DNA from 4 places in the Lysinibacillus sp. F12 genome. Region 3 is predicted to be linked to each of the others. Evidence: riboswitches for the same ligand, from Rfam matches in the RefSeq annotation. Region 3 holds a riboswitch; each other region holds the start of a gene.
What was found. A riboswitch is a leader RNA that binds a small molecule or an ion and turns the genes downstream of it on or off. The one in region 3 is predicted to bind S-adenosylmethionine.
Positions count from the first base shown of each region.

Region 1 (8,108 bases), on a different contig from region 3:
GTTAAGTTACGCTGTGAAATGGTACTTAAAAACTTTCTTGTAGTAGGGTGTTGGGGCTTTGCAAAGAGCTCAATAGCCGTACCAAATTCAACTACTTTCCCGGCCTCTAGAACAGATACCTCATCACATATTTTCTGAATAACATTCATTTCATGTGTAATCAGTAGGATTGTAATTCCTAATTCACGATTAATTTTTAACAATAGTTCAAGAATGGCCTCTGTCGTTTCAGGATCAAGGGCACTTGTTGCTTCATCACTAAGTAAAATCTCTGGCTCTTGCGCTAGAGCGCGTGCAATTGCGACACGTTGCTTTTGTCCACCTGAAAGCTGATTGGGGTAGCTATCTAGCTTTTCTGTTAAACCTACAATTTCGGCATATTTAGCCACACGATTTTGGACTTCTGTTTCGTTATAACCAAGTAGCTTTAAGGGAACCGCAATATTGTTATAAACTGTTGCTGTCTTTAAGAGATTAAAATGTTGAAAAATCATGCCAATCTTTTGCCGTGTTTGACGTAAGTCATGAAGTGAAAGGGTAGTAATATCCACATTATCAATCAAAACCTTGCCTGCTGAGGGACGCTCTAGTAAATTAACACAACGAATAAGCGTACTTTTACCGGCACCACTATACCCAATTACACCATGAATTTGTCCTTTTTTTACATGAAGATTAATTCCGTCCACTGCCTTAATACTGCCTTTTTTCGTCTTATATTCTTTTGATATATTTTGTAATTGAATCATCAGATTACTTGCTCCTTTCTTAGCTTCTAAAAAGCAAGAATCTGCGCGATTTCCATAGTGGACAATTGGCAGATTCTCAGCCTTATATCAGCTTTTGGCATGTATTACCAGATAGGGATTACAGAACCTTTGAATTCCTCTTCAATGAATTGGCGCACTTCATCAGACTGGTAAGCCTCAACGAATTTTTTAATTGTTGGGTCATTTTCATTTTCAGCACGAACGACAATGTAGTTCACATATGGAGAGTCAGTAGATTCTAAAAGAATAGAGTCCTCTTGTGGATTAATGCCAGCTTCCAGCGCAAAGTTCGTATTAATAGCAGCTACATCTACTTCACTAAGCTGCTTAGGAATTTGTGCGGCTTCTAATTCTATGAATTTTAAATTCTTTTTGTTTTCTTCCACGTCACGAACAGATGCTGTTAAGTCCGCTCCATCTTTTAATTTAATATAGCCTGCCTCTTGTAAAACAAAGAGAGCTCGCGCTCCATTTGTTGGGTCATTCGGTAAGCCAAATGTTGCGCCTTCAGGAACGTCATCCAATGATTTATATTTTTCAGAGTAAATCCCCATAGGATTTAAAATTGTTTTGCCAACTGGTACTAAATCTGTATCGTGATCTTTATTAAAAGTATCGAGGAAAGGTTTATGCTGATAGCTGTTTGCATCAAGATCTCCTTCAGCTAAGGATGTATTGGGTAAAACATAATCAGAAAAAGATTTTAGTTCTACTTCTAGCCCCTTTTCCTTTGCGACTTTAGCAGCTACCTCTGCAATTTGCTCATGAGGTCCTGAAGTGACACCCACGACAATTTTATTTTCATCGATAGCGTCGCTTTTTCCTGTACTATCTTCTTTAGAGCCACAGCCCGCTAGTGCTGCTACTAATGTAAGACTTGCTAAACCTACTAAAAATTTATTTTTCTTCTTCATGAAAACTACCTCCAAAAATTGTTTTATCGGTTTTTTGAAAATAAAAAAACTCTCTTATAAATTAAGAGAGGCTCATGAAAAAAAGTCCTCTCTTATCTATCAAACGAATTTCGTTTGCAGGATTTAGCACCTTCCTTCATAAAAGGAGGTTGCCGAGCTTCATAGGGCCAGTCCCTCAGCTACTCTTGATAAGAGATTCATATTATATTTTTGTATTTCCGATAGAACTAATATAATTTATAGGGTATAGTAAGTCAATAAATATTTTTGAAATTTTTTATATTGTTATAATATTTTGTCGCGAAGGAGGGGGAAGAATGCCAGTAAGAGTTAATTATGGCATAGGTTCATTTGGTAAGGTGATTAGTGCACGTCTTCTCATGGGGACAGACATCATTGAAGGAATAGAGGCACTTTGTGAAGAGAATAATATTGATTCAGCAACCATTATTAGTTGTATTGGTAGTTTTCAAAAAAGTAGCTTTGTTTATTTAGTACCCGATGAAACCTCCCACATTAAAGTTCGATTTAGTGATGTGGTAGAGAAAGAGGGGCCACTCGAGTTTATCCAAGGTTCAGGAGTGGTTTGTAAGCGTGATGCAGGATATGAAACGCATTTCCATGGTTCCATGAGTGATCAATGGGGAGTGGTTTCAGGCGGTCATTTTATAAAGGGCGGAAATATCGTCATAACAGCAGATGTAGTACTGGCAGAAGTGCAAGGCATTCAGCATATCCGTCAGATGGATGATGAAACAGGTCACGTACAATTTTATCCATTAGAACATGTGTTAGATTTTCCAAGGAAAATTGAAAAATAGTAAGTCCTGTAGCTAGTGAAAGCTACAGGACTCTATATGGTTACATGTTAAAATAATTTCAATTGCTCAATTCTTTGGATGGCCTCTCGTAAACGTTCCTCGCTTACAAGCAAGCCAATACGCACATAGCCTTCCCCATATTGACCAAAGCCATTACCTGCGGCTACTGCAATATCAGCTTTGTCGAGCAATATATCGGCGAATTGTTCGCTTGTAAAACCTAATGGGACAGGGAGCCAGGCAAAGAAGGAGCCTTTTGGTGCTGTTACTTGCCAGCCAATTCTATGCGCTTCTTCGATTAGAACATTTCGACGACGCTCATAGGTAGCTCTTAGCTCATCTGCACATTCCTGTGAAGCTGTAAGGGCAATAGCTGCTGCTTGTTGAATAGCTGGAAATTGACTACAAAACAAATGATCCTGAATAAGATTAATCGCAGCAATTAAATCAGCATTACCAACAGCAAAGCCTATACGCCAACCTGCCATATTATAAGTTTTTGATAATGTGTACATTTCGATTCCAACTTCTTTTGCGCCATTGGCCTGTAAAAAGCTAATAGGCTTATTGCCATCAAATCCAATTGCACCATATGCAAAATCATGTGATACGATGATATTATGCTCCTTAGCAAAGCGAACAGTTTCTTCAAAAAATTCAAGTGTTGCTGTACCACCCGTAGGATTATTTGGGTAATTTAAGTACAGTAACTTGGCCTTTTCCTTAACTTCTTTAGGTAGGGCATCATAATCAGGTAAGAAATGATTCTCAGCAAAAAGTGGCAACACTTCAAAATTTACATCACCTAATACAACACCTGATAAGTAGTCTGGATAGCCAGGGTCTGGTAATAGCATTGTATCCCCTGGATTTAACACAGCCAAAGGTAGCTCAACAAGACCAATTTTTGTGCCACCAAGAATCGCTACTTCAGTATCGGGATTAATCTCCACATCATATTCCCGTTTATAAAAGTCGGCAGCCGCTTGACGTAGTTCGGCGATACCACGAAATGGCGAATATTTGTGGTTTTGAGGATTTTCAGCTGCTCCCTGTAATGCTTGAATAATATGAGTAGGCGTAGGCTGGTCGGGATTTCCTTGACCAAGATTAATCACATCGCGTCCTTCTTCCAAGGCATTGTTTACTTTTTGGACAAGCGCCGCAAAAAATTGAGTGGGTAATTGCTGTAGTTTTTTCGAGAATTCCATGCATGATCACCTTTTTCAGAATATAATAATTATTATTAAAGAATATGAAGCAAATAGTATTACTTTTTTTGTTAATTGTCTATAGGAGGAATTATTATGAAAATCGGTTGTATTCAGTTAAACATTGGCTTCGGCAAAGTAGAAGAAAATTTTATACGGGCGGAGGACAAGATTCGTGAAGCAGCAAAACTAGGGGCAGAAATTATTGTGCTACCGGAAATGTGGAATACAGGCTACGCATTGGAGAAACTACCAGAATTGGCGGATGTCAATGGTGAGCGTTCAAAAGTATTTTTAGCTAACTTAGCGAAGGAGCTTAGTGTACATATTGTCGGTGGCTCCGTTTCCACAAAAAAGGACGACAAGTTTTACAATACGATGTATACATTTGATAACAATGGAGTACTTGTTGGGGAATATAGCAAGGCACATCTTTTTCGTTTAATGGACGAGCATCTTTATTTAGAGGCTGGAGATGATATGAATCGATTTGCGCTAGGACCAATTGAAGCGGCTGGTGTCATTTGCTATGATATTCGTTTCCCTGAGTGGTTACGTGCACATGCCCTCCAAGGAGCGAAGGTGCTGTTTGTACCAGCTCAATGGCCGACACCTAGAATTGATCATTGGAAAACATTGCTGCAAGCGCGAGCGATTGAAAACCAATGCTTTGTTATAGCAGTTAACCGTATTTCGAGAAAAGTAGAAAACTTTAATGGGCAATCGATGATTATTCAGCCATGGGGTGAAGTGCTTTGGGTTGGTGCTGAAGACGAGGAAGTTGCAGTAATTGATGTAGATTTCTCCATAGTTGATGAAGTACGTGGAAGAATTCCTGTATACGATGATCGTCGACCAGGACTTTATCAAGATGTTGTGGTGAAAGGATAATGAGATGGCACGTTGAAGGGGAGAGGCCTCTTGAACGTGCCTATTTTTTAACTCTTGTCATCAATTAAGGAGTTTGCAAGGAGCATAAATTCTAGAGTGATGCGATTATGACCCTTCATGAAATTTTCTCCGAGTAAACTTTCAAGCTTTTTTAAGCGGTGATACAGTGTTTGACGAACAATAAACAATTGGTTAGCCGTTTGCTGCTTGGAGCCGTTTGATTGTAAATAGACTTGTAATGTTTCAAGGAGCTTGCTGTTATATTTTTCATCATACTCAATAACTGGCTGTAAATAGTCATTTATAACTTCCTTTAAATTCACCTGCATTTGTAATTTATAGATTAAATGATACAAATGCAAATCGTCGTAAAAGAATGATGAAGCTTGCACCTTGCGGCAAATATATAATGTTTCTAAAGCAGTTTGATAGCTTTTGAAGATATCTTGTACATCTGCAACAACTTTACCAACTGCTATTTGAAACTCTTGAGTTTGCTGTTTTTTATAAAATTCAGTTTTAGGAAGCGAGGTGAAGATGCTATTTAGTATTTCACGAATCGCTCGACAATCTTTGGCATGAAGTAAAATAAAAATGACATAGCTTTTTCTTTCGAATAAAAACGGGATAAAGCCATGCTGTTCAAAGAGATTACGGTAATAAAGTTTACTATAGACAATATCCTCCTGCGCTTTCATGACTGTACTAGGAGTGGCCAAAATAAAGACAACGCCACTAGATTGTGAAAAGTTGGTATAGTGGGAAACGATAAATTTATAGATTTCTTCCTTGGATAGCTTTTGGTCGATCCAATCAGCTAAAATTGAGGCGTCCTCAATATTCTTTTTCTCCTCAATATAGAACTCTCGCATTAATAATTGTGCTAATGCTGTTGCTGTACGGTCTAAAATTAATAATTCAAACTCTGAAAATAGACCATCTTCACGGAATAAGGTTAAATCTGCATAATGCTGATCAAAAATATAGATGGGCTCATGTTTAAATTGCTGAGCATATTTATTCAATGCTAATAATTGCTGACGTTTACTTTTAGTCATATTAGGATATAAGACGGGTTCCCGTCCCTTAATAGAAAACATAATTTGTGTTTTTAATTCGATATACATATTTTGTAAGATGTCTTCCGTATTTTGTCCTAACACCGTATTTTTATTTAAAGTTTGTGAGTAGGATTCTAGTGTCGAAACCATTAAATACTGCTGATTTATAATTTGACTATGTAAATCCTGTGTAATGCGAACAAAAGGAACCGCTTCATGAAAAACAATAATCGGGAACTGATGACGATTTGCAATAGCAAGTATTGCTTCTGGAACTGCTTGAATAGAAGAGCCATACTCAATACAAAGGGCAGCACAATTTTTTTCAATTAAGGATTCAATAAACGTCATAAAATCTTCAATGCCATGTTGAAGACTGATCCCCGTCGTTAACACCAGCTCTTCTCCAACTAAAAAATTATCTACATGGACTATTTCAAGAACATGTGCCCACTTTACGATTCTTAATAACCCCTCATGACCTGCAACTACCTCTGCATTCTGAAAGTATTTATTGTCTAAAACATGAAGTACTTTAAGTTGGAATTGGCTCAATATAGCTCCTCCTTTGGAAACATCTTTTATGACTTTTTTATCTATTATTGCTGTTTACTGTTATTAAATAGCTAGAAAACTAAATAAAGTAATATTTTAAGAATATTTAGTCTATTTTACATTATGTTTAAAACAATTGTATAGAAATTTACAGTTTGTCTATTACTTCAACGATATGAAACATGTAAGATTTTTGTAAGCGATAATCCAATCTAATAAAAGAGGTGTCAGATATGGAGCAACAAACGCATTTACAAAGAGGATTAAAGAAACGGCATATGACGATGATCGCGATAGCGGGTGTAATTGGGGCTGGCTTATTTATGGGCAGTGGCTCAGTCATTAACTTGGCGGGTCCAGGAGCAATTTTGTCGTATATATTTGCAGGAATTATTGTCATCTTAGTGATGCGTATGCTAGGTGAGATGGCGGCTGTCAATCCAACAAGTGGGTCGTTTGCACACTATGCACATGAAGCAATTGGTCCATGGGCAGGCTTTATGATTGGTTGGCTGTATTGGTTTTTCTGGGTCATTGCTATCGCATTAGAGGCAACGGCAGCAGCGGCGATTATTCAATATTGGTATGACGGAATTCCTTTATGGCTCTTAAGTTTACTTTTAACAGTAGCACTTACTTTAACAAATGTTCTTTCTGTAAAAGCCTTTGGCGAATTTGAATATTGGTTCTCTCTTATTAAGGTTGCAAGTATAGTAGTTTTTTTAGGTCTAGGCGCATTTATTATTTTTGGTATAGCACCAAACTTTAACGCTGTTGGTCTGACGAATCTAGTTGAGCAGGGTGGATTTTTACCAAACGGCTTTGGCGCTGTATTAATGGGTGTTGTCATTGTTATTTTTTCTTTTATGGGGACAGAGATTGTGGCTATCGCTGCTGGTGAGTCAGATGAACCGTTAGCAGCTGTCACAAAAGCTACGAATTCGATTACTTGGCGCATTTTAATTTTCTATGTAGGCTCAATAACAGTTGTTGTGACGTTATTGCCTTGGCACTCCTCTGATATTTTAACAAGCCCTTATGTAGCAGTGCTAGATTATATTGGTATTCCTGCCGCTGCACAAATTATGAATTTTGTTGTTTTAACAGCTGTGCTATCGTGTTTAAATTCTGCACTTTATGCAACATCACGAATGGTATTTTCTTTAGCAGAGAAGGGGGAGGCACCGAAAGCTTTTTTAAAATTAAATAAAAATGGTGCACCAGTGAATGCAATTTTAGCCGCAACATTTTTCTCTTATATTGCCGTTATTATGAATTATGTTTCACCTGATAAAGTATTTATGTTTTTGCTAAGCTCTTGTAGTGCTATTACTTTGATTCTTTATTTAATCATCGCCTTTTCACAATTGAAAATGCGTAGAAAGATTGAACGCGAAAATCCTGAGCTACTGAAGGTGAAGATGTGGCTATTTCCTTATCTAACGTATTTCACCATAGTAGCTACAACTGCCTTATTAATGGCCATGTTCTTTATTGAGTCTATGCGCTCACAAATTCTATTTACATGTGTTGTCGTTGCCGTGGTCATGATTTTTTATTTACTTACGCAAAGAAATAAGGTGATAAAACAGGTCGATGAATCAAGCTCTATTTTTAACAAAGACGAATTTGATTTTGAACAATAATCCCATGTAAGGAGAGGTTAAATGATGACAGTACAACAAAAAATGAAAACGCTAACACATTTTATCAAAGGGGAAGAGGTAGCTGGTACTAGTGGGAGATTTTCAGATGTGTATAATCCAACAACAGGTGAAACGATAGCGAGAGTACCGCTTGCTTCAAAAGACGAAGTACAGCAGGCCATTCAACAGGCTAAGGAAGCCTTTCCTGCATGGAAAAAGATGTCCATTGGGAAGAGGGT
Region 1 covers NZ_JBYMLP010000007.1:22,307-30,414, forward strand. The annotation lists gene AC3CH7_RS21745 (methionine ABC transporter ATP-binding protein) at 1-749, opposite strand, end outside; gene AC3CH7_RS21750 (MetQ/NlpA family ABC transporter substrate-binding protein) at 854-1,684, opposite strand; SAM riboswitch class I at 1,774-1,879, opposite strand; gene AC3CH7_RS21755 (PPC domain-containing DNA-binding protein) at 2,002-2,505, shown strand; gene AC3CH7_RS21760 (pyridoxal phosphate-dependent aminotransferase) at 2,553-3,716, opposite strand; gene AC3CH7_RS21765 (carbon-nitrogen family hydrolase) at 3,813-4,607, shown strand; gene AC3CH7_RS21770 (PucR family transcriptional regulator) at 4,655-6,223, opposite strand; gene AC3CH7_RS21775 (amino acid permease) at 6,457-7,869, shown strand; gene AC3CH7_RS21780 (CoA-acylating methylmalonate-semialdehyde dehydrogenase) at 7,894-8,108, shown strand, end outside.
Region 1: it holds a riboswitch for S-adenosylmethionine, as region 3 does, so the genes downstream of both, AC3CH7_RS21750 (MetQ/NlpA family ABC transporter substrate-binding protein) here and AC3CH7_RS09145 (Na+/H+ antiporter NhaC family protein) in region 3, are expected to answer to the same signal.

Region 2 (8,108 bases), on a different contig from region 3:
AGGAATTATTGCAACAAGAGGCAGCTCATATTCATGGAGTGACAAGAGGAAACGTCCGTATTGGCGTTATTTCAAGTATATCTTCTAATTGGATGCCAGAAATTATTAGGATTATGGACAATCAGTTTCCTGGAATACAGGTGGAATTACGCGAGGGAGATTATTACGAAATTGAACAATGGTTACTTAGTGGGGAAATTGAGGCAGGATTTTTAAATGGTCAAAAATCTGAGCAATATCAATATACAGAATTACAGCAGGATCCCTTATTATGTATCGTTTCAGATAAAAGCCCACTATTTAATAAGTCAGAGATAGATATTGTTGATTTGGAAGATATGCCTTTTATTATGACTTCCTATAAAGGGACCAATGATGTCAAAGTGTTGTTGGAACAATATCATGTGAAGCCAAATATTCGCTTTGAACTTTCAGAGGAGGTAGGTATTGTTTCTATGATTTCTCATCAACTAGGAATCAGTATTTTACCACAATTGGTCATTCAAAATTTGCCGCCTACATTAAAAGCAATTCCACTAAAGCAAGGTGCCTACCGTACAATCGGAATTGCCATGAAGCATAATGCATCACCTGTAACAAAGAAATTTGCGGAGATTTTAAGTGCATGGCTGATGGAACAAAAAAGTGCAGTCTGATGGAATCTATTGAAGCCTATCCGTGCATTACGGTAAAATAGTAGGTGTATATATTTTAGAAAATAGGTGAGTGGATGGGGACATTACAAGGTAAAACCGTACTCATTACAAGTGGGGGAACACTTGAAAAATGGGATCGTGTACGAGGGCACACGAATTTATCAAAAGGGACAATGGGCTGTTATTTAGCGGAGGCGGCACTCGCTGCTGGTGCTAATGTAGTATATATGCATGGCTATTTTGCACAGCTTCCAGTGAATCACGATCAAATGAAATTGATTAAATTTGAGGGCATTGACGATTTAGGAGAAAAAGTTCGTCATGCTGTCCAACAAGAACATGTTGATATTGTGATTATGGCTGCTGCTGGCTCCGATTGGGTCATTGATAAAGTGTATGATCAATCGGGCAACTTGATGGAGGAAGCAGGGAAAATGCCTTCCGATGAGCCACCTATTATTCATTTTAAAAAGGCGCCGAAAGTCTTAGGACAAATCAAGGGCTGGCAACCAAATGTGACGTTAGTAGGGTTTAAGCTAGAAGCAACCAATGACGAGGAGTTTTTGTTAGCACGTGCACGACTGCGAATGGAAACAGCCCATGCTCAATTAATGGTAGCCAATAGCTCTCAGTCTTTATATGGCGGGGACGAGCCCCATTGGATTGTACCTGCTGATGGACAGCCAACTAAAGTAATGGGCAAGCAAAAAACAGCCGAAGCTTTAATGCTGTATTTGCAAAATCAATAAATATGAACTGTGTAGAGAAATATTTCTACACAGTTTTTTCTTGTTTAAAAGCGGAGTATCATTTATTATTTACTTAACGGTCGGTAAAAAAGGAGGATTATAATGGGGAATAAAGAACAAACTTTTCAAAAAATCATAGATGTGGCTTATGTGATGTTTGCAACTAAAGGGTTTGAAAAAACAAGTTTAGCAATGATTGCTGCAGAGGTCGGTATATCAAAACCAGCCATTTACTATTATTTTCAATCAAAGGATCAATTAATTTCTTACTTATTTGATGCACTGTATAAAGAAATTCAACAGGATATCGCTGTGAATTATAAGGAGCTTTCTCATACGAATTTCAAGGAGAAATTACTCGAGCTAGGCTATAAGTCTATTGAAGCGCAGGGGAAGGATCCTTATTTTAATAAAATATTTAATCAATATGTACTATTAGCAGCTCGCGATGAAAACTATAAGAAACAATTAGTGGAGCTAGAAACTAGCTTTTTAACAAGCTTTGTTGAAGTCCTACGATATGGCGTGAAGCTAGGGGTGCTAGAGGATACTCCCCATATAGAAGCAAAGGCACAGATGCTAGCCCTGGTTTATGATAATATCGGTAATTTCATGTTAACAGGCAACCAATTGAACTATAGAGCTATTTGGAAGGAGGCAGTACATAGCGTTATCCAAGGGGACAAAAATGATCAATAACAATCGGCGCATTGAAGGTCTTGATTTTGCAAGAGCTCTCGCCATGCTAGGGATGTTCATTGTAAATTTTGGAGTCATAACAGGTTCTACAACGAATGGTTCAGCATGGATGATTACCTTACAAAATCTTTTCGAGGGGCGTGCTTCCGCTGTATTTGTCATGTTAGCAGGAATAGGGATAGCTTTAATGACTCGTCAGGCTAGAGAGACTAAGGACCCACTGCTTCTTCGTCAGAATCGACTTACTTTATGGAAAAGGTCGTTTTTGTTATTTACGATTGGGCTAATATTATATGTGATCGGCTGGACAGGAGATATATTACATTATTATGGCGTGTATATGTTTGTGGCCGCATGTCTGATTGCGCAATCCAAGAAAATGATGATCTTCATCATAGGTGCTATCCTCATCCTTTCACAATGGCTTCAAATTCAATTTAATTACCTTGCTGGTTGGCATCCAACATATGTCTTACTAGAGTATCTTGATTTTTGGACACCAGCAGGATTTATAAGAAATTTGATGTTTAATGGCTATCACCCACTATTCCCCTGGATTTGCTTCTTTCTGATGGGGATGTTAATCGGCACATTAGATTTAACAAATCGTACTATAAGAAAAATCTTACTAGTGACAGGTTTATTGCTAGTCATAATGACTGAGACTTTTTCAACATTATTTATTAAGATAACAACAACCATCCATTTATTAGATGTAGAGAGTGCATTGTATTTATTTGATACGGGACCGATTCCACCAAATATGATGTATGTCCTATCTAATTCGGCTTCGGCTATAGTCCTCATTGTAGGCTCCATCTATCTTGTAGAGACATGTAAAAATAAAGTCATTGAAGCTTTCATCTTAACCGGGCAAATGTCTTTAACCCATTATGTTGGCCATGTTTTTATAGGGATTGGGATACTAATTGTTTGCCAAAAGCTGGAGAATCAAACGCTTGCTTTTTCCATGCTGTATGCCTGCTGTTACTTTTTAGGATGTGTGTTTACTTCTGTTTGGTGGAGAGCTAAACATCATCGCGGTCCACTTGAATCCTTGATGAGGAAATGGAGTTCGAAATAAATTAGTAGATAGCCATCTATTTCTTACTGATTAGGCATAAAATACTTTAGGTATAGGCAGTTTTCTAATCTAAAATACACATTACAAAGTATTCAGCTAGGTTTTCTAATATTTTATATTGACAATCGTATAACAGAATTATAGAATTATTTTCAAGAAACGCAGTACTCTTATCGAGAGAGGTGGAGGGACCTGGCCCAATGAAGCCTCGGCAACCGAAAAAATAGGTGCCAAATCCAACAGATGTATCTGAGAGATAGGAGGGGCTATCAATTAGCTTGATGCATTGGCCTCTTTTGTACAACAAGAATCAGAAAGAAGGGGTGTATCGTATGGCTCAGTCGACAAAGGTAGAAGATAAGAAATTAGAGGCTATTGCAAAGGCCATTCAAAATCTTGAATTTGGTGAAGTGCATATTACGATTCAGGATGGTGTAATTGTTCAAATTAATAGGCTTGAAAAGCAGAGATTTCCACAAAAGAAATAAAGATCATTTCAGATGAACGATGTGAAAAGGCCACCAATAAGCATGGTTTCCGTTGCTTACAAGTGGCCCTTTTTTTATGAGAATTAGCTATAAAAGCTTTTTGGAATCTGACCGATATGACGGCGATGGTAGAGAAGCGGTTCCTTTTGAGAATTTGTAATATCTAGTACTTGCCCAATAAAAATAGTATGATCGCCAGCATCTATCTGTTGAAATGATTTACATTGTAAAATAGCTGCTGTATCATGTAAAATCGGTAGCCCAAATGATGAAGTAGACCATTTTGCCTGAGCAAAGCGATCTGGGACTTTACTTGCAAATAATGTACATAAATGCTCTTGATCACTCGCTAAAATATTAACAGCGAATTTTCCAGCACCCATAAAATAAGGATGGAGCTGAGATTTTTTATCCAGTGACCATAAAATAAGTAGTGGGTCAATGGAAACAGATGCAAAAGAATTGACGGTTAAGCCAATTGGATTCGTTTCATGACATGCTGTAACAACCGTTACACCTGTAGGATAGTTACCTAATGCCAATTTAAAAGCAGCTACATGATCTGTCATTCAAATCACCTCTTTATAGTGAGTAATAAATTAGTTAACGGAGTTAGTAGGGAAATTGCACTTTTTTTCATACCAGCTAGTAACTCCTTTTCTTAAGTAAATATTAAATCAATTACACATCTAGGTAAAGCTAATGGGGGAAAGAAAGGGGAATTGCCATGACTTTATATTTTGATCATCTGGTACATCAAGTAGAATCTCCGGAAAATATAAAGGTTTTCTTCAATAAACGAAATGTCCATACAGTGAACGGTGGTCAACACACGATGTGGGGGACTTACAATACGCTAAGCTACTTTGGCTTAAGCTATATTGAACAAATCGCTATTTATGATCGTGATTTATTTGAGCAAGCGGCCCAGTACCCATATTCCCTACATTATACGTTTAAACGTAATCATGAGCGCCAAGGATTTTCACGAATTGCCTTGCGCACCCAAAATATTGAAGAAGAGGGTCAACGATTGCGTGCATTGGGCTTTGATGTATATGGTCCCGATGCTTGTAGTCGAACAAGACCAGATGGCACGATAATCGAATGGAAGCTATTGCATTTTGGCAGGGCTGACCTTGCATTGGATTTCCCATTCTTAATTGAATGGGCAGATGAAGATGAGAAACGTCTTGCTCAATTAAAAGCTAGTGGCGCGATTGATGAAACGCAAGCTATTACCATGGAATCGATTCAGTTTTATGTCAGGGATGTGGAGAAGACGGTGCAGCTTTGGCAGAAGGTATTACAGCTACCCAAGTTTGTGCAGCATGAGCAGTTTGTGTCTCTACAGCTACCGAATATGCGCTTGGATTTTTATGAGGAAGCGGCAGCATCTAGCATGACGCTCGGGCATTTAAAAGAAGGGCCTATCGGTGTAACATTGAACGATCCACACAGAACCAAGGAAACATTAGTTTGTCCAGGTGCTTTTTATTGGATTAATAGATAAATTAAAAATCCACTTCAATCGTTGAAGTGGATTTTTATGTGTAAACATGTCAAAAAGCGGATTGAACTATTTTTAAATATTTCATCCACCTTCAGTTTCCTAGCTTATAATTTTACAACATTTGATGCTTGCGGGCCGCGATTGCCTTCCACAACATCAAATGAAACCTTTTGACCTTCTTCAAGTGTACGGAAGCCTTCCTCCTGGATGCCCGTAAAATGTACAAATACATCTTCTCCATCATCACATTCAATAAAGCCATAGCCCTTTTCATTATTGAACCACTTTACGATCCCCTGTTGCATAAGCATTCGCCTCCAATGCGCTTGAAAGTAAAATAAAGTTAAAGAAATCGTGCTATCAATGAGAAAATGTGAAAAAATAGCATTTTCTCTTAGAACATACATGAATTGAACAAAAATGTCAATTGATTGTCGGAATGCGAGCATATCTGGCTTTCTTTTTTTTCACAATTAAGACTATAATGGAAATGAACAACATAGAAAGTAGGATGCCAAATGACAACGAAAAATCAACCATTAACAGATTTAGAAATCGCGAGTCAAGCAGTAATCAAACCTATTACGGAAATTGCCCATGCTGCAGGTATTCCAGAGGATGCACTTGAGCAGTATGGCCGCTACAAAGCAAAGATTGACCCATTAAAAATTACAGCTCAAGGTGAGGACGCAAAGGTTGTGTTAGTGTCAGCTATTAGTCCAACCCCAGCAGGTGAAGGAAAGTCAACTGTGACTGTAGGACTAGCTGATGCCCTTCATCAATTAAATAAGAAAGTGATGGTAGCGTTACGTGAACCTTCGCTTGGTCCAGTAATGGGCGTAAAAGGTGGCGCAACTGGTGGGGGCTACGCACAGGTTGTACCAATGGAGGATATTAACTTACACTTCACTGGTGATCTTCATGCGATAACAACAGCCAACAATGCTTTATCTGCATTTATTGATAATCATATCCACCAAGGGAATGTCTTAAACATTGATCCACGACGTATTATTTGGAAACGTGTGATGGATTTGAATGATCGCTCATTACGTAAAGTGATTGTGGGATTAGGTGGACCTGTTCAGGGCATGCCGCGTGAAGATGGCTTTGATATTACGGTTGCCTCGGAAATTATGGCAGTGTTCTGTTTAGCAACAAGTATTGAGGATTTGCGCGAACGCATCGCTAGCATCGTGATTGGCTATACCTTTGAGCGTGAGCCTGTCTTTGTGCGTGATTTACAGGTAGAGGGTGCCTTAACATTATTATTAAAGGATGCCTTTAAGCCAAACTTAGTACAAACATTGGAAGGGACACCAGCAATTATACACGGTGGTCCATTTGCAAATATTGCCCACGGCTGTAACTCCATTATGGCGACACAAACTGCTCGTAAACTAGCGGATATTGTGGTGACGGAAGCGGGCTTCGGCTCTGATTTAGGTGCTGAAAAGTTCATGAATATTAAAGCACGTAAAGCAGGCTTTAAGCCAAGTGCCGTTGTGATTGTAGCAACGATTCGTGCATTAAAAATGCACGGTGGTGTTCCAAAAACATCACTTGTCGGTGAAAATGTGGAAGCACTGCTCCAAGGGATTGAAAATTTAGCTAAACACGTCGACACGGTACGTACATTTGGTGTTGAACCGATTATTGCATTAAATCGTTTCATTACAGACACAGAGGCAGAGCTGGAAGCAGTTCTAAACTGGTGCCAAGAAAACCATGTACGTATTGCCCGAACAAATGTCTGGGAAGAGGGCGGTAAAGGTGGAGTAGCCTTAGCTGAACAAGTACTAGCTGTGTTGGAAGAAGAAAACAACTTCTCACCATTATATGATGTAACAGAATCCATTGAAGAAAAAGTACGCACTATTGTACAAAAGGTATATGGTGGGAAAGATGTCCAATTCACTGACCAAGCTAAAAAACAAATGGCTCAAATCGAAAAATTTGGCTGGGATTCTTTGCCGATTTGCATGGCGAAAACGCAATACTCTTTATCCGATCAACCAAGTTTACTTGGACGTCCTGAAGGCTTTACAGTGACAATTCGTGAGGTGATACCGAAGCTAGGTGCAGGTTTCCTAGTTTGCCTGACAGGCGATATTATGACAATGCCGGGCTTACCAAAAGCTCCTGCTGCGTTACGCATGAATGTCGACAATGACGGACATGCGGTAGGATTGTTCTAATAAAATGTTGAAAGGCTGCCCTTTAAAATAGGGGCAGCTTTTTTTATTGGTTGGCTGATAGGAGCCTAAACATTTTTTATTTCACTACTATTTCTCCCACCAGTGCCACTAAAATAGGCATCTCCCCTTATAGTTGAAAATTGTCTAAACATTCATCATCACTTTTTTAGAAAATTTAAGTTTCTAGTTTAAAAACTAGGATTTCTTTTCATGCCATTACAAACTCGAGAAGCTTCCTTATATAAATGTGTTTGGTAATTTTTATTTATAATTATCTAATATTGGAAAGGAAAAGCGGAATTTTACAACGCTGTGCAATTGTCAAATGAATTTTTATTTAAAAAATACATTGAATTTTCTTTTTATTTTAAATATAATTTACTTAATTCTAATTCGGAACACTGTACCGATTATAGGAACGCGGAGGGATGGAGTCTTGAAAATCGCAACAGATATTGGCGGTACTTTTACCGACCTAGTTTATACAGATGAGAAAGGAAATCTTCATTTTGACAAGGGGCATACGACGCCAGGGCATTTTGAGGATGGTATATTAAACGTATTAGGACGACATGTAACAGAGGATTCTCTCATTGAATCATTTATTCATGGTTCTACTGTTATTATCAATACATTAACAGAGAGAAAAGGGGGCGTAGTTGGATTAATTACAACAAAAGGCTTCCGTGATGTATTAGAAATTGCACGTGGTAACCGACCA
Region 2 covers NZ_JBYMLP010000001.1:379,447-387,554, reverse strand. The annotation lists gene AC3CH7_RS02135 (LysR family transcriptional regulator) at 1-656, shown strand, start outside; gene AC3CH7_RS02130 (phosphopantothenoylcysteine decarboxylase domain-containing protein) at 731-1,405, shown strand; gene AC3CH7_RS02125 (TetR/AcrR family transcriptional regulator) at 1,508-2,104, shown strand; gene AC3CH7_RS02120 (DUF418 domain-containing protein) at 2,094-3,188, shown strand; SAM riboswitch class I at 3,356-3,451, shown strand; gene AC3CH7_RS02115 (YezD family protein) at 3,521-3,676, shown strand; gene AC3CH7_RS02110 (flavin reductase family protein) at 3,760-4,245, opposite strand; gene AC3CH7_RS02105 (VOC family protein) at 4,404-5,189, shown strand; gene AC3CH7_RS02100 (cold-shock protein) at 5,294-5,494, opposite strand; gene AC3CH7_RS02095 (formate--tetrahydrofolate ligase) at 5,708-7,387, shown strand; gene AC3CH7_RS02090 (hydantoinase/oxoprolinase family protein) at 7,824-8,108, shown strand, end outside.
Region 2: it holds a riboswitch for S-adenosylmethionine, as region 3 does, so the genes downstream of both, AC3CH7_RS02115 (YezD family protein) here and AC3CH7_RS09145 (Na+/H+ antiporter NhaC family protein) in region 3, are expected to answer to the same signal.

Region 3 (8,108 bases):
ACTATCATATACATAAATATTATATCGAAATAGTTAATTGCCTGGGAAATAGATAGAAAATTAAGAATTGTTTTAAAAATGATTTGATTATACTTTACTTTTTAACAATGTGAAGATAATGGATTGTTTCAAAAGCGGATAGATAATCAGTTTGATGTTGAAAATAAAGCTGTTGAATTGCAGATAGAGATAGATGAGTAGCCCTGATTGATCTAGTGTCTTCTTCATTTCCTCATAGCATGAGTTCATTGGTTCACCACCAGCTGCCGCCATCTTCACCATATTCTCTACTCTGTTAGAGATACCTTTTTCCTAAATAACGATTCATCACCATAGTCCAAGACAAGTGAACTGCCTACTAGAACTAGGGCAAAAAGATGGTCTATTAAGCTAGCCAGTTGTTCTTTCTTTAAGTAATAGGAGACACCTAAGTGACTAAAAAATGTTTTTTTATACTGAAAGCCTTGTTTCAAAAGAGTCACTTTTCTCGTAATTGTGAGTCTTAATTGGCACCCACTTCATTCTGCAAAGTCGTCGGATGAAGTTGATTCATGTAAAAGAAAAGATTCTCAGCAAGGAGCAATCCCGAGGAAGTGGAAATGCACCGTAGACTTCTGGTGAATGATATATGTGCTACAACTGCAAATGGGAAATTTCATACCTCTTTTTACAGCAACCATCTCCATTCAAAGACACTGAAAAAGGCAGCTATACAATGTCAAAAGGGAGGTATAACTTTCCGTTATTACTAGGTGGGGCAGCGGGATTTTGCTATTCAAGTAAAAGCTTAAAATATTTTTAAATTTTATGTAACTTATCGCAACGTCAACCGTCTACCTTACTAGTAGAATACAAAAACTAAAGCAAGCTAGTAACATTCACTTTTCACAAAAAGGCCAGGATTCACTTATTCCGTGATTTCCTGGTCTTTTTGTGCAGACAATCCTATTTTATACGAAAAAATAGGACAAATAGTGAAACTTTTTAGCTGTTTTTTCGTATTCATAATTGAATCTAAAGCTAAGCAATATTATTAGTAAGATTCACTTTCACTTAAAAGGCTAGAACTTACATAATTATGTAGGCATCTAGTCTTTTTTGTTGGCTTTCTACTTTTATGAAAATCATGAACTTTAGAAAATTACATAGCAATGAGTAAATCCTATGCTCGAAAAAACAAGAATTCCCCCAAAAATTAGATTGGAAAATATTTTAACTTGTTCAACGCCTTAACTTAGCGTAGTATTAATACGAATCAAAACTAAGTAAATTAGTAAGATTCACTTTCACAATAAAACCAGGCGCTCTTCTATGAGGAGCATCTGGTTTTTTGTTTTTATCTGAGATTTCAAGAACATTAATTTATGAGGCAAGCTAGCCTTATCTTACAAACGTAGCCATACTTCCAACAAGTTATTTTTTGTTAACCGAATGTCATTAGTTGTGAAAAAGAGGCGAGAGCTGAAATTCCCATGGCCCGTTTTGCCATAAAGGGATAGATTTTTTGAACGAACCGAATTTTACAAATGATTATTTAAATGGGTATTGTTGGATTTTTTAAAATTATAAATCAATTTTTAAATGGTAATAGTTGTCACTATAGAGGTTAGACAAAGGATGCATCAATCGAAAAAATTAATCGGTCTTTTAGTCATTGTATATGTTTGTACATTGTTAGTTTTACCCTCTACAGATGGATTCGTTTCGGAATAATTGATGGAGGTTCTATTATAATTAGCTTTATTTCCTTATTCTTCTTCGGGTAACCATAGCGGTATTAAAGAAGATAAAGATGAACTGGATAAGCATATTGAAGCACACAATGCTAAAATTGGATAGTATGTTTTAATGATTTTAGCTTGTCTAATTTTTTTTGCTTCAGAGGGTGTCTCCAATTTAAATGACATGAAAAATTATCCTTTGTTCTTAGTCGTTGGGTTTACATTGGTCATATCACCTATCATAGAATTTATTTATTCAAAAAAAGTTAGATAACTGACAGTATTTGTTTAAGCAAAAAGGGAGGAATCGTTTTGTTAAAAACAGTACAAATTATTTTATCAACGATAGGCATCACGCTTTCCGTTTATGGACTTATTACATATGAATACCGCCTAAATTTCTTAATGATCCTTTTCCTAGGTTTATTTATGTTAACATTAGGAATTAAAGAGTTTGGGAGAGAGAGAAAATTATATGGTTGTTTTCTAGTTGGCGCATTTATATTTTCGGTATATGTGTCTATACAAAGCTTCATATTAATCTAAAAAGTTGAATTCTGGACCTTAAAGATAGTGCCAAGAAATTTTTTCTAATTAAAAACATGTTGCAATTATGGATGTTTTATTTTAGTATTTTAATATTGTGTCAAAAATATAATATAATATTTTTCTTCTTATCAAGAGAGATGGAGGGACTGGCCCGATGAAATCTCGGCAGCGGAACTATTAAGTTACTGTGCCAAATCCAGCAAGCAATGTCCTTGATAGATAAGAGGAGCGTTTTAACTATAAGGCCTCTTCTTGTTATTTCAAGATGAGGCCTTTTTTATGGTGAACAAACAAAAATAGGGCTGATTTTTAATTTTTGGGAGGTAAACAATGAGGAGAGAGAATCCATGGGCGCTAATCCCATTTGTTGTTTTTATAATTTTATTTATTGGTTCAGGGGTTATGACGGGTGATTTTTATGCCTTCCCTGTTATTGTAGCTATTAGCATTTCGGGAGCTGTGGCTCTAGCGATGAATCGAAAAGAATCGTTTTCACGGAAGGTTGATATTTTTTGCCAAGGTGCTGGAAATTTAAATGTCATGCTGATGGTTATTATTTTTCTATTAGCAGGGGCATTTTCAGAGGTAGCCAAGGGGATGGGGGCCGTAGATTCCACTGTTAACTTTGCATTATCAATTATTCCGCAAAACTTGCTTGTTGTAGGTTTATTCATCATTGCCTGTTTTATCTCTCTATCCATGGGTACGTCAGTGGGGACAATTGTTGCACTGGCGCCCATAGGAGTTGGGATAAGCGATCAGACTGAGCTATCTATTGCTTTAGTGATAGCAGCGGTTATAGGCGGTTCAATGTTTGGTGATAATTTATCTTTTATTTCAGATACTACTATTACTGCCGTTCGTTCACAAGGAGCGCAAATGAAGGACAAATTTAAGGTCAATTTTTGGATTGTATTGCCGGCAGCTATGGTTACGAGCATTATTTTAGGGTTTATGACATCCGGTGGAACAGCTCAAGTAGAGCATTTAAGCTATAATTGGGTAAAAATTGTTCCCTATGTTTTAGTGATTATTTTAGCGTTATCGGGAATGAATGTTTTCCTCGTTCTTGCATTAGGGATTGTCCTCGCCGGTGCAGTTGGCTTAGCAGATGGCAGCTATCACCTAATGAGCCTTATACAAAAAATTGGCGAAGGAATGGAAGGTATGTTTGAAATCGCCTTTCTAGCTATATTAATAGCTGGAATGGTGGAGGTTATTAAATTTAATGGAGGAATTGACTTTTTGCTCCGCCTTGTAACACGCAGGATTAAATCGCAGAAGGGCGCTGAATTAGGTATAGCTGGTCTTGTGGGCCTAACTAATTTATCTACAGCCAATAATACAATTGCTATTTTAATTGCTGGGCCGCTTGCCAAAAATATTGCTGATCAGTATGAGATTGAGCCGAAAAAGTCCGCAAGTATTTTAGATATTTTCTCCTGTACGGTTCAAGGTCTTCTCCCATACGGAGCTCAATTCCTAGTAGCCGCAAGCGTTGCCAAAATATCGCCAGTGAGTATCTTACCATACGCGTTCTATCCTATTCTTATTGGTATTTGTGGTATGATAGCTATTCTCATTGGGTACCCGAAAGAAAAGAAGGCCTAAACTTTTCTTTCAGACTGTAGACAAAAGTCATCGAGAAGTTCACTCTCGATGACTTTTGTCATTTTTAATATTTGAGTAATATACTACCAAACCTAACATGCTCCACTCTTAGGAAGCTGTCTATTTTTTAGGGGATAATTCATTCAAATACGGAGCTCATTACAATGGAAAGCCCGGTTGTCCGTTAATTGGACCCAAATATTCGGAATGAGCTATTACTTTCTTGCCTGAATTAAAGTAAACCAATCGTTGCCGTTGAACTTTCCTGCAACATTGTATATGGGCTGATAGAAACCTTTTGTATCATACATATACGAAAGCTCAATTGAATCAATCTCTATATGGTCTCCGTTTTTTATAATAAGGTCTTCCTCCTGAACGAGCGCATTATACTTTATTTGAGGAAAATCGCCTTCCTTGATCCGTTCATATACCTCTGTAGGAGATAGTATGTTTACCTCTCGTATAAATTGATTTTCATGAAGGCTGTAGGTTAATGAATACACGTGACCATCCGGTTTAAGACCAAGACTAATATCCCCAGTCCAGTAATCTTTATGTACATCGGTGCGGTCTGGTAATGTCCATTCAAATTCACCATTCTCCTGTACAGCAAATTCTGCATCTTGAGGTAGTAAAGAAAGTTCATCCATCAATGATTTCGCCTTATCTTCTTGCCCTACAGCTGAAGTTTGCTCTGGGGTATAATTATTTTCGGTTAACCACCATTGGCCCTCGGAATCATTTGTAATCAATGTATAGGGGACCTCATTTTTATCTTCCAATAAAGTCTCGTCATTGTCCTGGTTATTAGATGTATTCACCTCTAATAATCCTAATTTCTGTTGTAACAGGTCTTTTACGTCATCATTTTTAACGTTTTTCTTAAAGACAGGAGCAACAATTGATGCTGCGCTTAATTCCAATGAAGTGGATACATGAACATCTGACATTTTTGATTTTGTATAAGCGTTTATTGCTAAATGACCAAACTCTTGTTGGGCGTAGACAATGCTCATAACGATAAAAATTAAGCCCATCAATAGGGGGATAGCAAGGTTTCCAATCAGACTTTTCACCTTGACCTTTTTGTGATTGGAAATAGAAACTGCAAGTTTGTATAATTGATAGCCAATAATACCCCCAAGTGAGTTATTGATTAAATCATCAAGCTCAAAAATCCCTGCTCCTGAAAGTGTTTGATATGTTTCAATAGAGGCTGTTGCCCCCACAACTACTAGAAGTAGCCACTTAAACTCTTTACATTTAGCCATAAGTAAAGGCAAGAACATTCCTAATGGCACAAACATTAATATATTAAATAGACAATTTTGGAGATCACGTAAAGAGTATTTTTTCCACGCGTCTATATAACCGCTGAATGGTTGTAGGTTCATCTGCATGTAATGTGAAGTGCCACGACCAATAACTGTTAGCTCTAAAACAAACACAATATATCCGATAAACATTGCGCCAAGAAGAAGCTTCTTTACAGGGATTTGTTTATGGCGATCTGTTCGTCGCCTTTGATAATAAAAGTAATAAAGTGCAATTAGTAAAAACTCAAAGCCAATAATTAGGATGACTGGCAACATCAAAATTTTAATATTGCTCATGATTTCTGCAATTCCCAAGGTGTGATACTCCTTTATCAAATAATATTTTTCAAATGCTACATCTCAGGTGAGAGAATTCTTAGTAATGTCGACTTTTATAGTGTAAATGGAAATTATTAATAATTAGAGAGAATATTTATGAAGATTTCTTAAGAAAAGCGGAAAAGCCCAAGCACGCAATTGTTTTGTGCCTGAGCAAATTAGACATAAGGTTTTTTGATGGCTTTTTAATGTATAAACAAAAACACAATAATAGGGATTATTAATGATGGCAAAAGATTTAAGGTATTACATTTTTTTATACCTAAAATACTTAAACCAGACGCTAATATCAATATACCTCCTATAATCGTCAATTCATTTAGAAGGTCAGTATTGATGGAATTCTCCATTAAACTAGCTATTAAGTAAATGGAGCCTTGCCATAGAAATAATACAATACCTGAAATAGCTATCCCAATACCGAATGTAGTGGCCAAAACAATCGAAGTAATTCCATCCAATATACCGTTCGTAAGCAGATAGGTATAATCTTTCTTTAATGCAGCCTCTATTGGACCTAATATAGATAATGATCCAATACAAAATAATAAAATCGCCGTCGATAATCCGTCAGCTAAATTCCCCTTAGAGTATTTATTTACTAACGTATTAAATTTTGATTCTAAATTAAGTTTTTGACCTAATAATCCGCCTATAGCTAGACTGACAATAAAGAGTACCGGATATTTACTGGCAGGTAAATGTTGAACTAGTGCATTTATACCTATTCCCATCGCTGCTAATCCCATGGCCTGCATGAGGATTTGATGGTATTCATCCTTTATCCCGTTTTTAAAAATACTTCCAACGATGCTTCCGACTATAATCATCATTGTATTAAATATCGTTCCTAACATTTTTCATTCTCCTTTAAAAATTGTTCTTACGTAAAAAAATAAACCCTCCTGTAAGGGGAGGGTCAACATTTTATTGGTATTTGTATTTCTGTCAAGTAATCTTCTTTACTTCCTGAAATGTAATGGTCAATTATTGTTCTTTCAATAGAATCTCCGATTACTTGGAAACCGTGATCTTTAATAAAATTCAGTAAGGATTTATAATGTACAGGAGAATGACTATGATTGCCATTAAAATAAATACAGGCATATTTTCCTGCGGGTAGCGTGGTCAATAAAGGACTTTGCCGATCCTCTTCCTCGACTACAATAAATATAGAGTTGTATTCATGAAACTGGTTATCCAATAGATGGCAACTACTTACGGTTAGGCCAACGCCTCCAATAAATATAGAAGAATTCATATTGGACAAATTCTCTAACTGTCTCAGAGAAACTTCCAATTGTGGTTCAGAACTGATTTTTTCCATTAATCGTACGATTCTTCTCTCTTGTTTTTCCATGATGAAAGGGACTCCCAATGCCTTTATCTCTCGTGCTAATTTAATATCCTTAATTCGAGCTTGGAACCTTCGTTTAATTCGTTCTAGTTCTTGGATTTTTTCCTCGGTTAATCGTTTCTGTTCCTCTAAGAGATGCAAAAAGTCGTCGATATCTCGGTGATCCAAATGTCCTTTAATTTCCTTTAATGAAAAACCTAATTCCTTTAAATAATGTATAGTATTTAATTGCTCAAATTGTTCTGTTGAATAGTATCTATAACCGTTGTTTTTATCTGTGTACATAGGCTTTAATAAATCAATTTCATCATAATATCTAAGGGTTTTTATGGTGGTTTTATGTAGCTTTGCCATTTCTCCAATTGAAAATCTATTCTTCATTTAAAACTTCCTTTAAAAAACGTCCTATTATCATTATAGTACTTGATTTTGTCCATGAACCCAATAAAATTTAGTATTTCATCAGAGCATCCATATGCTGGTGAGTTTGTTTGGACCAAATCCTAGGATACGAACTGCGGGATCAAGGGAGGGGAGATAAGTGAATGTGTTTAACAAATTGCCCATTGAAAAGAACCGTCGTTGGAAGAAAGGAATGTCCAATGACGGTTCTATCTGTTGACTGTATAAAATTATTACCACTAGCATGAATCAAAATTTTTAGGTGATACGATCTTTGCTTAATTTTTGTCTTTCAAGGCCCAATCATTGTGTATGATGTCTTGTAGAACATTTTTCAATTGAATAAATTGCTGTTCTGAAATATTAGATTGCTTCATGACCTGACGTGATACCTCAGGTAGCTTTCGACGAACCTTATTACCTTCCTCTGTTAAATAGATTTGCATTTGTCGTTCATCATCTTTGGAACGTTCACGACAAATGTATCCCTTTGCTTCTAATTTTTTTAGTAATGGTGTTAATGTACCTGAATCTAAAAATAAACGCTGTCCTAATTCTTTCACTGTTATTTGTTCGTTTTCCTCCAAAGCTAAAATGGTAATATAACCCGTATATGTTAAATCATATGGCTTTAATAATGATGTATAGTGTCTAATGATTTCCTTTGATGTGGCATACAAAAGAAAGCATAGTTGATTATCTAAATGATTAGGCATAAAAATCCCCTCTTTATGATGTTCTTCTATTAACATTTATATTAAAAATAAAATTCCTACTTGTCAAACACAATTAAATTGTGTACAATTCAAT
Region 3 covers NZ_JBYMLP010000002.1:408,388-416,495, reverse strand. The annotation lists partial or broken gene AC3CH7_RS09155 (class I SAM-dependent methyltransferase) at 95-476, opposite strand; gene AC3CH7_RS09150 (DUF3953 domain-containing protein) at 2,034-2,267, shown strand; SAM riboswitch class I at 2,393-2,496, shown strand; gene AC3CH7_RS09145 (Na+/H+ antiporter NhaC family protein) at 2,601-3,881, shown strand; gene AC3CH7_RS09140 (VanZ family protein) at 4,097-5,515, opposite strand; gene AC3CH7_RS09135 (DUF554 domain-containing protein) at 5,725-6,396, opposite strand; gene AC3CH7_RS09130 (MerR family transcriptional regulator) at 6,459-7,277, opposite strand; gene AC3CH7_RS09125 (MarR family winged helix-turn-helix transcriptional regulator) at 7,577-8,014, opposite strand.

Region 4 (8,108 bases), on a different contig from region 3:
AATGCCCTGGCGTCGTATGCCCCTTGTCAAAATGAAGATTTCCTTTCTCATCTGTATAAACTAGGTCGGTAAAAGTACCGCCAATATCTGTTGCGATTTTCAAGACTCCATCCCTCCGCGTTCCTATAATCGGTACAGTGTTCCGAATTAGAATTAAGTAAATTATATTTAAAATAAAAAGAAAATTCAATGTATTTTTTAAATAAAAATTCATTTGACAATTGCACAGCGTTGTAAAATTCCGCTTTTCCTTTCCAATATTAGATAATTATAAATAAAAATTACCAAACACATTTATATAAGGAAGCTTCTCGAGTTTGTAATGGCATGAAAAGAAATCCTAGTTTTTAAACTAGAAACTTAAATTTTCTAAAAAAGTGATGATGAATGTTTAGACAATTTTCAACTATAAGGGGAGATGCCTATTTTAGTGGCACTGGTGGGAGAAATAGTAGTGAAATAAAAAATGTTTAGGCTCCTATCAGCCAACCAATAAAAAAAGCTGCCCCTATTTTAAAGGGCAGCCTTTCAACATTTTATTAGAACAATCCTACCGCATGTCCGTCATTGTCGACATTCATGCGTAACGCAGCAGGAGCTTTTGGTAAGCCCGGCATTGTCATAATATCGCCTGTCAGGCAAACTAGGAAACCTGCACCTAGCTTCGGTATCACCTCACGAATTGTCACTGTAAAGCCTTCAGGACGTCCAAGTAAACTTGGTTGATCGGATAAAGAGTATTGCGTTTTCGCCATGCAAATCGGCAAAGAATCCCAGCCAAATTTTTCGATTTGAGCCATTTGTTTTTTAGCTTGGTCAGTGAATTGGACATCTTTCCCACCATATACCTTTTGTACAATAGTGCGTACTTTTTCTTCAATGGATTCTGTTACATCATATAATGGTGAGAAGTTGTTTTCTTCTTCCAACACAGCTAGTACTTGTTCAGCTAAGGCTACTCCACCTTTACCGCCCTCTTCCCAGACATTTGTTCGGGCAATACGTACATGGTTTTCTTGGCACCAGTTTAGAACTGCTTCCAGCTCTGCCTCTGTGTCTGTAATGAAACGATTTAATGCAATAATCGGTTCAACACCAAATGTACGTACCGTGTCGACGTGTTTAGCTAAATTTTCAATCCCTTGGAGCAGTGCTTCCACATTTTCACCGACAAGTGATGTTTTTGGAACACCACCGTGCATTTTTAATGCACGAATCGTTGCTACAATCACAACGGCACTTGGCTTAAAGCCTGCTTTACGTGCTTTAATATTCATGAACTTTTCAGCACCTAAATCAGAGCCGAAGCCCGCTTCCGTCACCACAATATCCGCTAGTTTACGAGCAGTTTGTGTCGCCATAATGGAGTTACAGCCGTGGGCAATATTTGCAAATGGACCACCGTGTATAATTGCTGGTGTCCCTTCCAATGTTTGTACTAAGTTTGGCTTAAAGGCATCCTTTAATAATAATGTTAAGGCACCCTCTACCTGTAAATCACGCACAAAGACAGGCTCACGCTCAAAGGTATAGCCAATCACGATGCTAGCGATGCGTTCGCGCAAATCCTCAATACTTGTTGCTAAACAGAACACTGCCATAATTTCCGAGGCAACCGTAATATCAAAGCCATCTTCACGCGGCATGCCCTGAACAGGTCCACCTAATCCCACAATCACTTTACGTAATGAGCGATCATTCAAATCCATCACACGTTTCCAAATAATACGTCGTGGATCAATGTTTAAGACATTCCCTTGGTGGATATGATTATCAATAAATGCAGATAAAGCATTGTTGGCTGTTGTTATCGCATGAAGATCACCAGTGAAGTGTAAGTTAATATCCTCCATTGGTACAACCTGTGCGTAGCCCCCACCAGTTGCGCCACCTTTTACGCCCATTACTGGACCAAGCGAAGGTTCACGTAACGCTACCATCACTTTCTTATTTAATTGATGAAGGGCATCAGCTAGTCCTACAGTCACAGTTGACTTTCCTTCACCTGCTGGGGTTGGACTAATAGCTGACACTAACACAACCTTTGCGTCCTCACCTTGAGCTGTAATTTTTAATGGGTCAATCTTTGCTTTGTAGCGGCCATACTGCTCAAGTGCATCCTCTGGAATACCTGCAGCATGGGCAATTTCCGTAATAGGTTTGATTACTGCTTGACTCGCGATTTCTAAATCTGTTAATGGTTGATTTTTCGTTGTCATTTGGCATCCTACTTTCTATGTTGTTCATTTCCATTATAGTCTTAATTGTGAAAAAAAAGAAAGCCAGATATGCTCGCATTCCGACAATCAATTGACATTTTTGTTCAATTCATGTATGTTCTAAGAGAAAATGCTATTTTTTCACATTTTCTCATTGATAGCACGATTTCTTTAACTTTATTTTACTTTCAAGCGCATTGGAGGCGAATGCTTATGCAACAGGGGATCGTAAAGTGGTTCAATAATGAAAAGGGCTATGGCTTTATTGAATGTGATGATGGAGAAGATGTATTTGTACATTTTACGGGCATCCAGGAGGAAGGCTTCCGTACACTTGAAGAAGGTCAAAAGGTTTCATTTGATGTTGTGGAAGGCAATCGCGGCCCGCAAGCATCAAATGTTGTAAAATTATAAGCTAGGAAACTGAAGGTGGATGAAATATTTAAAAATAGTTCAATCCGCTTTTTGACATGTTTACACATAAAAATCCACTTCAACGATTGAAGTGGATTTTTAATTTATCTATTAATCCAATAAAAAGCACCTGGACAAACTAATGTTTCCTTGGTTCTGTGTGGATCGTTCAATGTTACACCGATAGGCCCTTCTTTTAAATGCCCGAGCGTCATGCTAGATGCTGCCGCTTCCTCATAAAAATCCAAGCGCATATTCGGTAGCTGTAGAGACACAAACTGCTCATGCTGCACAAACTTGGGTAGCTGTAATACCTTCTGCCAAAGCTGCACCGTCTTCTCCACATCCCTGACATAAAACTGAATCGATTCCATGGTAATAGCTTGCGTTTCATCAATCGCGCCACTAGCTTTTAATTGAGCAAGACGTTTCTCATCTTCATCTGCCCATTCAATTAAGAATGGGAAATCCAATGCAAGGTCAGCCCTGCCAAAATGCAATAGCTTCCATTCGATTATCGTGCCATCTGGTCTTGTTCGACTACAAGCATCGGGACCATATACATCAAAGCCCAATGCACGCAATCGTTGACCCTCTTCTTCAATATTTTGGGTGCGCAAGGCAATTCGTGAAAATCCTTGGCGCTCATGATTACGTTTAAACGTATAATGTAGGGAATATGGGTACTGGGCCGCTTGCTCAAATAAATCACGATCATAAATAGCGATTTGTTCAATATAGCTTAAGCCAAAGTAGCTTAGCGTATTGTAAGTCCCCCACATCGTGTGTTGACCACCGTTCACTGTATGGACATTTCGTTTATTGAAGAAAACCTTTATATTTTCCGGAGATTCTACTTGATGTACCAGATGATCAAAATATAAAGTCATGGCAATTCCCCTTTCTTTCCCCCATTAGCTTTACCTAGATGTGTAATTGATTTAATATTTACTTAAGAAAAGGAGTTACTAGCTGGTATGAAAAAAAGTGCAATTTCCCTACTAACTCCGTTAACTAATTTATTACTCACTATAAAGAGGTGATTTGAATGACAGATCATGTAGCTGCTTTTAAATTGGCATTAGGTAACTATCCTACAGGTGTAACGGTTGTTACAGCATGTCATGAAACGAATCCAATTGGCTTAACCGTCAATTCTTTTGCATCTGTTTCCATTGACCCACTACTTATTTTATGGTCACTGGATAAAAAATCTCAGCTCCATCCTTATTTTATGGGTGCTGGAAAATTCGCTGTTAATATTTTAGCGAGTGATCAAGAGCATTTATGTACATTATTTGCAAGTAAAGTCCCAGATCGCTTTGCTCAGGCAAAATGGTCTACTTCATCATTTGGGCTACCGATTTTACATGATACAGCAGCTATTTTACAATGTAAATCATTTCAACAGATAGATGCTGGCGATCATACTATTTTTATTGGGCAAGTACTAGATATTACAAATTCTCAAAAGGAACCGCTTCTCTACCATCGCCGTCATATCGGTCAGATTCCAAAAAGCTTTTATAGCTAATTCTCATAAAAAAAGGGCCACTTGTAAGCAACGGAAACCATGCTTATTGGTGGCCTTTTCACATCGTTCATCTGAAATGATCTTTATTTCTTTTGTGGAAATCTCTGCTTTTCAAGCCTATTAATTTGAACAATTACACCATCCTGAATCGTAATATGCACTTCACCAAATTCAAGATTTTGAATGGCCTTTGCAATAGCCTCTAATTTCTTATCTTCTACCTTTGTCGACTGAGCCATACGATACACCCCTTCTTTCTGATTCTTGTTGTACAAAAGAGGCCAATGCATCAAGCTAATTGATAGCCCCTCCTATCTCTCAGATACATCTGTTGGATTTGGCACCTATTTTTTCGGTTGCCGAGGCTTCATTGGGCCAGGTCCCTCCACCTCTCTCGATAAGAGTACTGCGTTTCTTGAAAATAATTCTATAATTCTGTTATACGATTGTCAATATAAAATATTAGAAAACCTAGCTGAATACTTTGTAATGTGTATTTTAGATTAGAAAACTGCCTATACCTAAAGTATTTTATGCCTAATCAGTAAGAAATAGATGGCTATCTACTAATTTATTTCGAACTCCATTTCCTCATCAAGGATTCAAGTGGACCGCGATGATGTTTAGCTCTCCACCAAACAGAAGTAAACACACATCCTAAAAAGTAACAGCAGGCATACAGCATGGAAAAAGCAAGCGTTTGATTCTCCAGCTTTTGGCAAACAATTAGTATCCCAATCCCTATAAAAACATGGCCAACATAATGGGTTAAAGACATTTGCCCGGTTAAGATGAAAGCTTCAATGACTTTATTTTTACATGTCTCTACAAGATAGATGGAGCCTACAATGAGGACTATAGCCGAAGCCGAATTAGATAGGACATACATCATATTTGGTGGAATCGGTCCCGTATCAAATAAATACAATGCACTCTCTACATCTAATAAATGGATGGTTGTTGTTATCTTAATAAATAATGTTGAAAAAGTCTCAGTCATTATGACTAGCAATAAACCTGTCACTAGTAAGATTTTTCTTATAGTACGATTTGTTAAATCTAATGTGCCGATTAACATCCCCATCAGAAAGAAGCAAATCCAGGGGAATAGTGGGTGATAGCCATTAAACATCAAATTTCTTATAAATCCTGCTGGTGTCCAAAAATCAAGATACTCTAGTAAGACATATGTTGGATGCCAACCAGCAAGGTAATTAAATTGAATTTGAAGCCATTGTGAAAGGATGAGGATAGCACCTATGATGAAGATCATCATTTTCTTGGATTGCGCAATCAGACATGCGGCCACAAACATATACACGCCATAATAATGTAATATATCTCCTGTCCAGCCGATCACATATAATATTAGCCCAATCGTAAATAACAAAAACGACCTTTTCCATAAAGTAAGTCGATTCTGACGAAGAAGCAGTGGGTCCTTAGTCTCTCTAGCCTGACGAGTCATTAAAGCTATCCCTATTCCTGCTAACATGACAAATACAGCGGAAGCACGCCCCTCGAAAAGATTTTGTAAGGTAATCATCCATGCTGAACCATTCGTTGTAGAACCTGTTATGACTCCAAAATTTACAATGAACATCCCTAGCATGGCGAGAGCTCTTGCAAAATCAAGACCTTCAATGCGCCGATTGTTATTGATCATTTTTGTCCCCTTGGATAACGCTATGTACTGCCTCCTTCCAAATAGCTCTATAGTTCAATTGGTTGCCTGTTAACATGAAATTACCGATATTATCATAAACCAGGGCTAGCATCTGTGCCTTTGCTTCTATATGGGGAGTATCCTCTAGCACCCCTAGCTTCACGCCATATCGTAGGACTTCAACAAAGCTTGTTAAAAAGCTAGTTTCTAGCTCCACTAATTGTTTCTTATAGTTTTCATCGCGAGCTGCTAATAGTACATATTGATTAAATATTTTATTAAAATAAGGATCCTTCCCCTGCGCTTCAATAGACTTATAGCCTAGCTCGAGTAATTTCTCCTTGAAATTCGTATGAGAAAGCTCCTTATAATTCACAGCGATATCCTGTTGAATTTCTTTATACAGTGCATCAAATAAGTAAGAAATTAATTGATCCTTTGATTGAAAATAATAGTAAATGGCTGGTTTTGATATACCGACCTCTGCAGCAATCATTGCTAAACTTGTTTTTTCAAACCCTTTAGTTGCAAACATCACATAAGCCACATCTATGATTTTTTGAAAAGTTTGTTCTTTATTCCCCATTATAATCCTCCTTTTTTACCGACCGTTAAGTAAATAATAAATGATACTCCGCTTTTAAACAAGAAAAAACTGTGTAGAAATATTTCTCTACACAGTTCATATTTATTGATTTTGCAAATACAGCATTAAAGCTTCGGCTGTTTTTTGCTTGCCCATTACTTTAGTTGGCTGTCCATCAGCAGGTACAATCCAATGGGGCTCGTCCCCGCCATATAAAGACTGAGAGCTATTGGCTACCATTAATTGAGCATGGGCTGTTTCCATTCGCAGTCGTGCACGTGCTAACAAAAACTCCTCGTCATTGGTTGCTTCTAGCTTAAACCCTACTAACGTCACATTTGGTTGCCAGCCCTTGATTTGTCCTAAGACTTTCGGCGCCTTTTTAAAATGAATAATAGGTGGCTCATCGGAAGGCATTTTCCCTGCTTCCTCCATCAAGTTGCCCGATTGATCATACACTTTATCAATGACCCAATCGGAGCCAGCAGCAGCCATAATCACAATATCAACATGTTCTTGTTGGACAGCATGACGAACTTTTTCTCCTAAATCGTCAATGCCCTCAAATTTAATCAATTTCATTTGATCGTGATTCACTGGAAGCTGTGCAAAATAGCCATGCATATATACTACATTAGCACCAGCAGCGAGTGCCGCCTCCGCTAAATAACAGCCCATTGTCCCTTTTGATAAATTCGTGTGCCCTCGTACACGATCCCATTTTTCAAGTGTTCCCCCACTTGTAATGAGTACGGTTTTACCTTGTAATGTCCCCATCCACTCACCTATTTTCTAAAATATATACACCTACTATTTTACCGTAATGCACGGATAGGCTTCAATAGATTCCATCAGACTGCACTTTTTTGTTCCATCAGCCATGCACTTAAAATCTCCGCAAATTTCTTTGTTACAGGTGATGCATTATGCTTCATGGCAATTCCGATTGTACGGTAGGCACCTTGCTTTAGTGGAATTGCTTTTAATGTAGGCGGCAAATTTTGAATGACCAATTGTGGTAAAATACTGATTCCTAGTTGATGAGAAATCATAGAAACAATACCTACCTCCTCTGAAAGTTCAAAGCGAATATTTGGCTTCACATGATATTGTTCCAACAACACTTTGACATCATTGGTCCCTTTATAGGAAGTCATAATAAAAGGCATATCTTCCAAATCAACAATATCTATCTCTGACTTATTAAATAGTGGGCTTTTATCTGAAACGATACATAATAAGGGATCCTGCTGTAATTCTGTATATTGATATTGCTCAGATTTTTGACCATTTAAAAATCCTGCCTCAATTTCCCCACTAAGTAACCATTGTTCAATTTCGTAATAATCTCCCTCGCGTAATTCCACCTGTATTCCAGGAAACTGATTGTCCATAATCCTAATAATTTCTGGCATCCAATTAGAAGATATACTTGAAATAACGCCAATACGGACGTTTCCTCTTGTCACTCCATGAATATGAGCTGCCTCTTGTTGCAATAATTCCTGTGCGTCTAAAACCTGACGCATTGCCCTTAGCATTGTTTGCCCCTCACTCGTTAGGGTGACACCGGCTCTACTTCGATGTATTAAGGCAAACCCAAATTCTTTTTCTAAACTTGATACGGCATGACTGACAGCAGACTGAGTTAATCCTAGTGCATCTGCTGCTTTTGTAAAGCTTGCGACT
Region 4 covers NZ_JBYMLP010000003.1:48,534-56,641, reverse strand. The annotation lists gene AC3CH7_RS14075 (hydantoinase/oxoprolinase family protein) at 1-103, opposite strand, end outside; gene AC3CH7_RS14070 (formate--tetrahydrofolate ligase) at 540-2,219, opposite strand; gene AC3CH7_RS14065 (cold-shock protein) at 2,433-2,633, shown strand; gene AC3CH7_RS14060 (VOC family protein) at 2,738-3,523, opposite strand; gene AC3CH7_RS14055 (flavin reductase family protein) at 3,682-4,167, shown strand; gene AC3CH7_RS14050 (YezD family protein) at 4,251-4,406, opposite strand; SAM riboswitch class I at 4,476-4,571, opposite strand; gene AC3CH7_RS14045 (DUF418 domain-containing protein) at 4,739-5,833, opposite strand; gene AC3CH7_RS14040 (TetR/AcrR family transcriptional regulator) at 5,823-6,419, opposite strand; gene AC3CH7_RS14035 (phosphopantothenoylcysteine decarboxylase domain-containing protein) at 6,522-7,196, opposite strand; gene AC3CH7_RS14030 (LysR family transcriptional regulator) at 7,271-8,108, opposite strand, start outside.
Region 4: it holds a riboswitch for S-adenosylmethionine, as region 3 does, so the genes downstream of both, AC3CH7_RS14050 (YezD family protein) here and AC3CH7_RS09145 (Na+/H+ antiporter NhaC family protein) in region 3, are expected to answer to the same signal.